Regions from separate parts of the Erwinia sp. AC075 genome, predicted to be linked through region 2. Evidence: predicted binding sites of a transcription regulator. Region 2 holds the regulator's gene; each other region holds the start of a gene.

Region 1 (3,489 bases), 1.8 Mb from region 2:
GCATGATCAGCTGATGCTCCGCCAGACGCTGTTCAATCAGCAGCGCATCCTGAGAAGAGATGGTGGAGGACACCATCACCGCGGTACCGGGCTTCAGATGGGCCGCCAGGCCGTTGTCACCAAACAGGATCTGGTTCACCTGCTGCGCGTTGACCACCAACAACAGCACCGCATCTAACTGTTCGGCAAAGCCATCCGCACGGGTTTCGGCCGCTTTGGCTCCGCTGCTCAGCAGCGTTTGCAGCGCGGCAGGATTCAGGTCAACACCGTAGGTGTTCAGGCCGGCTTTGATACAGGATTGCGCCGCACCCATGCCCATAGACCCGAGGCCAACGACACAGACCGACATTGATGATGCGTTAGGCATACGCTCTCCGTGTTAATTTAGGTGATAATTTGTTTTGTTGTGTGAAGTATAGGCGCTTTTATCACCAGGATTGGTGACGCGCATCACATTAATTAACATTAATTAACCTGCATTTCACAAGGTTTAACATGTCTGTGAATCGCGCTATAAACCATTAAACCCTTTATTATCAGCAGCATGTGCCTTTACGCCGGTCGATCAAAACCTGAGTAGTTACCCGGATGCGTGATAAAATGATAAAAATTGGGGTGCAGACCGCGCCTCTGCTCCATTACACTTGTCCCGCAGATAACCCGCTCACAAGGAGAGACCATGATCCCGGTCGAAAGACATCAACAAATTTTAGCGCTGGTGCAGGAAAAGGGCGTGGTGAGCATTGCTGAACTGACCGATCGGCTGGCGGTGTCGCATATGACCATCCGGCGGGATCTGCAGAAGCTGGAAGAGCAGGGCGCGGTCATGCTGGTGTCAGGCGGCGTACGCTCTACCGAGCGACTGGCCAGCGAGCCGTCACATCTGGATAAAACCAGCATGTTCAGCCAGGAGAAGCAGGCGATTGGCGAAGCGGCGGCCCGGCATATTCCCCGCAACAGCTGCATCTACCTGGACGCCGGCACCACCACGCTGGCGCTGGCCCGCGAGCTGGGTATGCGGGACGATTTAACCATCGTCACCAATGACTTTGTGATTGCCAACTTCTTTATCGACAACAGCCAGTGCCGGATGATCCACACCGGCGGCACGCTCTGTCGCGATAACCGTTCCTGCGTCGGCGATGCGGCGGCGCTGGCGTTGCAGGGACTGTCGATTGATATCGCCTTTATCTCCGCGTCCTGCTGGGGAATGCGTGGGATCTTCACCCCCGATGCGGAGAAGATCACCGTAAAGCGGGCGGTAAGTGAAGTGAGCCGCAAACGGGTGCTGCTGGCTGACAGCTCAAAATACAACAAGATCGCCACCTTCCTCGCGCTGCCGCTGGCCCGCTTTGACGCGATTATTACCGATCCCTATCTGCCGGACTCCGCCCGCCAGGAAATGGCGGCGCTGGAAATCGAGATCACGCTGGCCAGCTAACGGCGTGTCGCACGACGTAGAAAGGACCTTCGGGCCCTTTTTTTATTTACTAAAAGGCGCAGGCTATCAGTGAGATTGATAATGACAATGAAAGTTATTATCATTCGCGCACAAAAACACTAACAACATCGCAATCACTTTATGAAAACGCCACGTTTCTCCGTTTCCACCTTTACGCGCCTCCATGGAAAACCGCATTTCGTTCTGTTTGTCAGCCTGCTGGGCAGCGGCTCCGCGCTGGCGGCAGAGAGCACCCTGACCGTCAATGCCGATGCGGCGACGGCGGTGGGCAGCTACAGCCAGGATACCGCCACCATTGGCGGCACCACCGCCACACCGCGTAACGAAACCCCGCAGTCGATCAGCGTGGTGACGTCGCAGGTGATCAAAGATTACCAGGTCAAAACCGTTAATGACGCGATGAAGTTTGTCAGCGGCGTCACCCAGGGCAATACGCTCGGGGGGATTGAAGATGGCTTCGTTAAGCGTGGCTTTGGCGCCAACTCGGACGGATCGATTTTCCTCGATGGCATCCGCAGCAATCAGGGCCTGTCGATGGATTCGACCATCGATCGTGTGGAAGTGCTGAAAGGCTCGGCTTCCCTGATGTATGGCATCCTTAATCCAGGCGGCGTGATCAATCTGGTCAGCAAAAAGCCGCAGTATGAGTGGAATACCCATATCAGCGGCGAATCCAGCAGCTTCGGCGGCGGTGCCGGTACGGTGGATATCACCGGTCCGCTCGGCAACGGTTTTGCCTTCCGGTTGATTGCCGAACGCCAGCGCGAAGATTACTGGCGCAACTTTGGCGTGAATCAACATACGCTGATTGCCCCTTCCCTGAGCTGGTTTGGCGAGAAAGCCTCGTTCAATATCAGCTACATGGAAAATAAATACGATATCCCGTATGACCGTGGCACCGCCTTTATCAACAAAAAACCGGTCGATATTCCCTATAATGAACGGCTGGACGACAGCGCCAACCATGCTTACGGCAAAAACAAGCGACTGAACGTCACTTACGGCTATAACCTGGATGACACCTGGGCGACCCACGTTAACTATGGCTGGATGCAGCGCCGCTATGACAGCAACGAAGTCAGGGCCACCGCTATCGACACCACCACCGGGATTGTCTCGCGCCGGGCGGACGCCAACCGTGGCTTTAACCATCAGACCACTTATCTGTCATGGGATATCGGCGGCAGCCCGGAGATCTGGGGGATGCAGCACGATCTGATGCTGGGTGTGGACTACGAGCAGGACGAAACCTATAAGGCGTATTCCTATCGCGGCAAAGTTTCCAAAACCTTCAATATGTACGACCCGGTATATGGTGAAGAGCCGGTAGTCAGCAGCAGCACCGTCAGCGACGCGATCAGTAATACACGTACCAACCTTTACAGCCGTTCAGTGTTTGCCAAAGACAGCATTCACCTGACCGATAAGTGGATTGCGGTGCTGGGCGGCCGTTTCCAGCGTTACACCCAGACCGCCAGCAGCGGCTGGACCAACCCCACCACCACGCTGAACGATCGGGGCGACAGCTTCCTGCCACAGGCGGGGCTGGTGTATAAAATCCTGCCGGATCTGTCGCTTTACGGCAGCTACAGCCAGTCATTTACCCCATCGACGCAAACCGATGACGATGGCAACGTCGCCTCGACTGAAAAAGGCACTACCTATGAAGTCGGTGCCAAATGGCAGGTGGTGCCGGCGGTTTCTGCCACGCTGGCGCTGTACCGCATTGATGAAAAAGACATGTCGGTATTTATTAACGGCGTGACCCGTAACATCCCGAAAGCCCGCTCGACCGGAGCTGAAGTTGAAATAAACGGTGAAGTGGCGAAAGACTGGAACCTGACGGCGACCTACAGCTATGACAAAACCGAGATCGTTGAGGACAACCTTAACCCGGATAACGTCGGCAACCGCCTGGTCAACGCGCCAACCAATATGGGCAGCCTGTATCTGAGCCACACCCTGCGCTTCTCCTGGCTGCCGGGCGAACTGCGTATTGGCGGCGGCGGACGCTACGTCGGCAGCCG
Region 2 (3,489 bases):
CGGCCTGGGAGCATCCCGCGCTGTTTATTCGCGGCGAACGTTCGCCCTACCTGGCCGATGAATATCGTGACGCCCTGCTGGCGCAGTTCCCCAAAGCCCGTGCGCATGTGGTCAACGGTGCCGGTCACTGGGTCCATGCCGAGAAACCTGATGCTGTTTTGCGCGCAATACGCCGTTTTTTTGCGCTGTAAAAACAATTATATCCTGAGATGGCTAAATCATTGTCGTCATGACTTTCGCTGGGGTATGATGGCGCGCTAAAAATTTGTCGCTGCACGAATTTCAGCCGACATCAGGCCTGAACCATCAGAACTCCAGCCTTTCAGTATCACGATTCTATGGCAAAAGAAAACACGGACCGCACCACGATCGATCTGTTCGCAGATGACCGTCGCCCGGGACGACCAAAAACCAATCCGCTGACGCGTGATGAGCAGCTGCGTATCAACAAACGCAACCAGCTTAAGCGCGATAAAGTGCGCGGGCTGAAGCGCGTTGAACTGAAAATGAACAGTGACGCGGTTGATGCTCTGAACCAGCTTGCCGAGCAGCGTAATATGAGCCGCAGCGAGCTGATTGAAGAAATGGTCATGGCGCAGTTGGCCGATCAGGACCGCTGAACAGGCGCTTTCAGCACCCCCCGGTGAAGCACAAAGCGACAAAAGCAGGCGGATTACTCATTTATCCCCCTGTAGCTGTCTGCTATCATTGCCGGTATCTGTAATAAGCAGCCTTTACCCTATCAATACGTTTCAAGAGGTTAGTAAGTCATGGCAATCGTAGGCATTTTCTTTGGCAGCGATACGGGCAATACAGAAAACATTGCAAAAGTGATCCAGAAGCAGCTCGGTAAAGAGGTGGCTGAAGTTCATGATATCGCTAAAAGCAGCAAAGAAGACCTTGAAGCCTTTGATATTCTGCTGCTCGGTATCCCAACCTGGTACTACGGCGAAGCGCAGTGCGACTGGGATGATTTCTTCCCGACGTTGGAAGAAATTGATTTCAACGGCAAGCTCGTTGCGCTGTTCGGTTGTGGCGATCAGGAAGATTACGCTGAGTACTTCTGTGACGCGATGGGCACCATCCGCGACATTATCGAGCCTAAAGGCGCGGTGATCGTCGGTCACTGGCCAACTGAAGGCTACCATTTTGAAGCCTCGAAAGGGCTGGCGGATGATAAGCACTTCCTCGGTCTGGCTATTGACGAAGATCGTCAGCCAGAACTCACCAGTGAGCGCACCGAGCAGTGGGTCAAACAGATTTATGACGAGCTCCAGCTGAAAGAAATCCTGGAAGCGTAATCAGACCGGCCTGATTGGGAGGTATCTCACATCAGGCCAGTGGTTTTTCCTATAGAAGTAATAGACACATTTTTGTAACTTTCATCTGCAAATCTGTAAAATATCGCCATCGGTCACCCGCTTTCTCAGCGCCTTTCGCTCTAATAGCGACTATGATGAGGCAGAGCGAAATGTCAGCCCAACCGCTTGCTCTCACGGACGTAACGACTCTTCTCCTTACCTCCCTTGATTGAGATGCATCGCCAGTGGTGTTCATTTCGAAATATCAGTTCTATAATGAGACGTTTGGCTTTTCGCGACGACCGATGTTCAGGGCTTTTCAGCCACAAAGTGACTAGCAAAGTAACAGGACAATATCCGCATGACTGACAATAACACCGCATTAAAGAAGGCCGGCCTGAAAGTCACGCTTCCACGACTTAAAATTCTGGAAGTACTTCAGGAACCTGAGGGCCATCACGTCAGTGCGGAAGACTTGTACAAGCGTCTGATTGACATGGGCGAAGAGATTGGTCTGGCGACGGTTTACCGCGTTCTTAACCAATTTGATGATGCCGGGATCGTTACCCGTCATAATTTCGAAGGTGGTAAATCCGTTTTCGAACTGACTCAGCAGCATCACCACGATCATCTGATTTGCCTGGATTGTGGCAAGGTGATCGAGTTCCGTGATGAAAACATCGAAGCTCGCCAGCGTGATATCGCCACGCGCCACGGCATCAAACTCAGTAACCACAGCCTGTACCTTTACGGTCACTGCTCAACCGGTGACTGCCGTGAAGATGAGACGCTGCACGACAAGTAATCTACACTAACAGCAAAAAACCGGTGATCCTTCACCGGTTTTTTTTTGCCTGTCGCCCCGTTACAGCGCTTCCGTCCGGCTGACGCGCAGACCATCAGGACTGCGCGTACGCAGCAATACCTTACCGGCCACCGCCGGCGGTTGATCCGCCTGCCACTGCTGCCAGGTTGTCCCCTCGTCCAGGCTGTACTCAACGGTTAAGCCCGGTAGCTCGGTATTGACCACCAGCTTACCGTCCTGCACCACCCCACCGGGCACCGGCAAGCGATAAGCAATGCCGGCTTTATCCAGTTTTGCCAATTCACGTTGCCCCAGAAGGTTGGCAAACCGCTGCCAGTCCTTCAGCTGAGCCTGCTGGTCTACCAGGCGGGTTTTGCCGCCGGTATACTCTTTGCCGGCTTTATAATCCTGCTCCCAGGCTGCGCGGTGCCAGGCGCGTTCCGCCACGGACAAAATGCGCGGGAAAAGCTTGTACTCCACCTGCGCGTCGGTACGGGTGGTTTCACTCCACAGTTGAGCGGAGATGCCGTGAGCGCCAGGCCAGGGCTTGTCAGATTTAGCCGTGAAAGGTTTGCCGTCGCGATCGACGGAAGTCTCGGCGTTTTGTGGCAAGTTATCCGGCGCGAAGTGGAAAATTTTCCGTTCATCGGTAAAGCGCGTTCCCCAGTAGTATCCCCGCTCCAGCGGATTCACCTCGGCAGGAAAATCGAGATACAGGTAATCCGGATTGGAGACGATCACTTCATAACCTTTGCCTGCCCAGTCATTGGCAGAATCAAAACCGCCCCAAAACAGCGTATCCCAGAAGTTGACCGCAACCCTGTCCGTTGCGAAGGCTTTGGCATTTTTAGCGTCTTTAATACCATCCTGCCAGGCCTGCATTTTGCCGATACCGTGTGCCTTAACCTGCTTGCTGACGTTAAGGGCAAAGTCGCTCGGCAGATGATCCAGGTCTTCAATCTTTCCTTCTTCAATCATCGTCTGGCAGACCTGGGATTTTGCCCACGGCTTATCTTGCTGGCTTAAGTCCAGTAAACCGGTGCCTTCAACGGGTGTGTTCTTATCCGAATAGCCGGATCCTAAGCGAATGTTTTTGGCTTCATCTCCGCCGAAATGCCAGGTCTTCAGCGGCTGTCCGGCAGCTTTATGCATCGCCTGGATTTCACCTATCACCTTGTCGGTAAAGCGTAACGAGGAGCTCAGGCACGGATTGAGATAGCTGGTGCGATCGTAAAGCTGCACGGAGGTGGTGTTGGAATTGTCGCTGGGATCGAGCAGGCGGAATTCATTGGCTTCTTTTTCCTTACCGGCATTGAACAAGCGATCGTAACGCGCTTCCATCGAGATTACCGCTGCCCGGGCGTGGGCCGGCATATCGATTTC
Region 3 (3,489 bases), 470 kb from region 2:
GCAGTAACCGGTACCGTAACAGGCCGAGACATAATCACGGTCAGTCACGTTATTGGCATTAACCTGCACAAACGCGCCTTTCAGGCTGCTGTTCCAGGCGCCAAGATCGGCACGCACAGAAGCATCAAACAGCGTGGTGGAGGGCAGACGGGTGGTGTTTTCGTTATCCGCCCACTGCTTGCCGATGTAACGCACACCGGCACCGACGCTGATACCCCAATCCAGCTGGTATTTTGCCCAGGCCGAGGCCATGGAGTTTGGCGTAACGTACGGCGTGTGGCCGTCGTTGCCATCCACAGAATCCTTAAAGCGCACGTGGTTCATGGTGTAGTTAGCAATGGTGCTCAGACGAGGCGTGATCTGGTTATGTGCTTCCAGTTCAAACCCTTGTGAATGCACCTTACCGGCAGGCTCATAATAGGAACCGACCACAACGCGGTTACCCACGTCTTTCTGCGTCAGATCGTACACCGCAACCGAGTAGAGATCGGACGTGCCGTTCGGCTGGTATTTCACCCCGGCTTCATACTGCTCGGAGGTGGTTGGCTTCAGCAGATTGCCATCTTCACCGGACAGTGACTGCGGCGTAATGGCCTGGCTGTAGCTGGCGTACGGCGAAATGCCATTGTCGAACGCATACAACAGGGCGGCACGGCCACTGACATGATCGTCCTGACGACGGTTTTTGGTGCTGGTGGAGTAATCATCCGTTTCCGACACGATGCGGTCATAACGGCCAGAGAGGTCGAGGTGCCATTTCTGCCAGGTCATTTCATCCTGCAGATAGACGCCGGTCTGGTAATAACGACGCTGCGAATCGGTAAAGTCATAGCTCAGACGATCGCCGACGGCCTGGCCGGTTAGCGCGTTCAGCTGATTTGCATAGCCGCTGGCATCGCTCAGATCGTTCTTGTACTGGTGATATTCCCCGCCGAGCACCACTTTGTGATCCACTTCGCCAGTGGCGAAATCGGCTTCCAGCTGGTTATCAATGGCGTACGCATCCAGCGAGGAGCGTGAACCGGAGTAGTAGCGGTTCAGCAGATTCGGGTTATCGGCGTCCCAGCCAATCTGATAAACCTGATCGAGGTCGACGTTGGAGTGGGAATAGCTGGCGTTAGAACGGAACGCCCAGGTGTCATTAAAGCGGTGAGCGAATTCGTAGCTGTAAATCTGCTCGTTACGCTTGAACTGATCCAGCGAGCTGTCGCCGTCGTAGAAACCGTTGCTCAGCTTGCGGCCGTTATGTTCGGTAATGCTGCCATCGCCCGGCACGGCACCGTGATAGCCGCCTGACGGGTCTTTCTGCAGATAGGCACGCAGCAACAGCGAGGTATCTTCATCCGGCTGCCACAGCACGGAAGGGGAGATGGCGTATTTTTCTTCACGGGTGTGATCGTACTGGGTGTCGCTGTTGCGGGTGATACCGGTCAGACGAAACGCCCACTGATCGTTGATCGCATTGGTGTAATCAAAGGCGGCGCTGTTGGTGGAATTGGTGCCGGTAGAGGCACGGAAGTGGCCTTCAGGCGTGAACTGTGGACGCTTAGAGGTTTCCATCACCAGTCCACCCGGCACGGTCTGACCATACAGGGCAGAAGACGGGCCTTTGATCACATCGATACGGTCCAGGAACCAGGGATCGACTTGCAGGACGTTATAGCTGCCCGGATCGCTCATCAGACGCAGGCCATCGAGGAAGATGTTATCAACATCCCCACCGTGGAAGCCGCGCAGAGAAACGGTGTCATAACGGGTTGCGGCACCGGCGAAGTTAGTAAAGGCACCGGCGGTATAGTTCAGCGCCTGGTTAACGTCCATCGCGCCCTGGTCTTCCATCTGCTGACGGGTAACCACGGAAACGGACTGGGCGGTGGTGATCAGCGGACGATCGGTTTTGGTTGCGCCTTTGCTGGTTTTAGCCGTGTAACCCTCTGTTGGCGTGGTCGCCGTTTCTGCGGGTTGCGCGGTAACGACCAGCGTCTCGGCCGCAAAGGTGAAAGCAGGTGTAGCCAGAGCGATGGAGCAAAGCAAAGCAGAACGCTTTAAAGAAAAAGCCATTCTCATTGTCAATTCCCTTACAAAATGCGAAGAAAGGTCCGCCGACGCTGTTACAGTGAAAGACGCGTCGTGACGGTAATGTAAAGATATATGATAATCTCAATGAGAATTATTATCTTTCCGTAACATACTTTCAAGCATTGAATTTGCTTATCTATTCACTTGCGAAAATAAGGGAATTATATCGCCGGCAGGAGAGGCCAGCGGAGCGCGCCGCTGGCTTGAGGTGAGTCTAAGGCTTGAGGTCGTGCAGATGATCGTCGCGGTTTAGCGTCAGCAGCGCCAGCGCACTGATCGCCCCGGTGATCATCACATACCACGCTGGAATATAGATATTTCCGGTTTGTTTGATCAGTCCGGTGATAATCAGCCCGGCACAGCCGGAGAAAACGGCGTTAGAAAGTGAATAGGCCAGGCCCAGGCCGGTATAGCGAATGCGGGTAGGAAACATCTCGGCCAGCATCGCCGGACCGGGACCGGCGATCATCCCCACCACCGCACCAGCAATCAGAACGGCTAATCCTTTCAGCCAGAGCGCGGCGTCCGGTTGCTGCAACAGGGCCAGCAGAGGGTAGCTAAACAGCACCACTACCAGCATCGCCAGCAGCATAATACTGCGCCTTCCATAGCGATCGCTGAGTCTTCCCGCCGGTAAAATGGTTAACGCAAAACCGACGTTGCCCAATACCGTTGCCAGCAACGCCTGCTGAAAACTGGCATGCAGCGCGGTCTGTAGCCACGAGGGCATCACCACCAGGAAGGTGTAGCCCGCGGCCGACCAGCCCATCATTCTGCCGATGCCCAGTACGATGGCTTTCACAACTGAAGACAGCGGTGCGGGTTCAAGCTTCTGCGCTTTTGCAAAGGTGGGCGGCTCTTCCAGCTGTGACCGCAGCCACAGCGCCACCAGCCCCATCGGTAACGCCAGCAGGAAGGGGATTCGCCATCCCCAGCCTTTCAGCTGTTCAGGCGTGAGCAGCGCCGACAGCAATGCCACCAGACCGGCACCCGCCAGTAACCCCAGCGCGACGGTGAAGGATTGCCACGCGCCGTAGCGTCCGCGTTTTCCCGCCGGGGCGAATTCGGTCATCAGCGCCACCGCACCACCAAATTCCCCGCCGGCGAACAGCCCTTGCAGCATCCGCAGCAGGGTCAGAAGCAGCGGTGCCGCCACGCCGACGGTGGCATAAGTGGGCATCAGTCCAATCAGAAAGGTCGCCAGCGTCATCAGCAGCAGCACCGCTATCAGCGTCGGCTTGCGGCCGATGCGGTCGCCGATGCGACCAAAAATCATCGCGCCAATCGGCCGACAAAAGAAGGCCAGCGCAAAGGCGGCGTAGGTGAGGATCAGGCTGGTCAGATCGCTCTCACCTTCCAGATGGAAAAAGTTTCCGGCGATAACGGTCGCCAGAAAGCCATACACCGCGA

The links. The regulator Fur, encoded in region 2, represses iron uptake genes when iron is present. The targets are predictions, from matches to a motif close to ATAATAATGAGAACNACTATCAA.
Region 1: a site for Fur is predicted at 1,523-1,545, ahead of AC0IXH_RS19320 (TonB-dependent siderophore receptor). Genes of this name have one in related genera too.
Region 3: a site for Fur is predicted at 2,158-2,180, ahead of AC0IXH_RS08430 (TonB-dependent siderophore receptor). Genes of this name have one in related genera too.

What each region holds. Positions count from the first base shown of each region.
Region 1 is NZ_CEEDEU010000001.1:4,126,751-4,130,239, forward strand. It holds gene ltnD (L-threonate dehydrogenase) at 1-367, opposite strand, end outside; gene ygbI (DNA-binding transcriptional repressor YgbI) at 680-1,441, shown strand; gene AC0IXH_RS19320 (TonB-dependent siderophore receptor) at 1,583-3,489, shown strand, end outside.
Region 2 is NZ_CEEDEU010000001.1:2,278,788-2,282,276, forward strand. It holds gene ybfF (esterase) at 1-191, shown strand, start outside; gene ybfE (LexA regulated protein) at 339-620, shown strand; gene fldA (flavodoxin FldA) at 771-1,301, shown strand; gene fur (ferric iron uptake transcriptional regulator) at 1,663-2,106, shown strand; gene AC0IXH_RS10740 (beta-N-acetylhexosaminidase) at 2,167-3,489, opposite strand, start outside.
Region 3 is NZ_CEEDEU010000001.1:1,811,976-1,815,464, reverse strand. It holds gene AC0IXH_RS08430 (TonB-dependent siderophore receptor) at 1-2,067, opposite strand, end outside; gene AC0IXH_RS08425 (MFS transporter) at 2,294-3,489, opposite strand, start outside.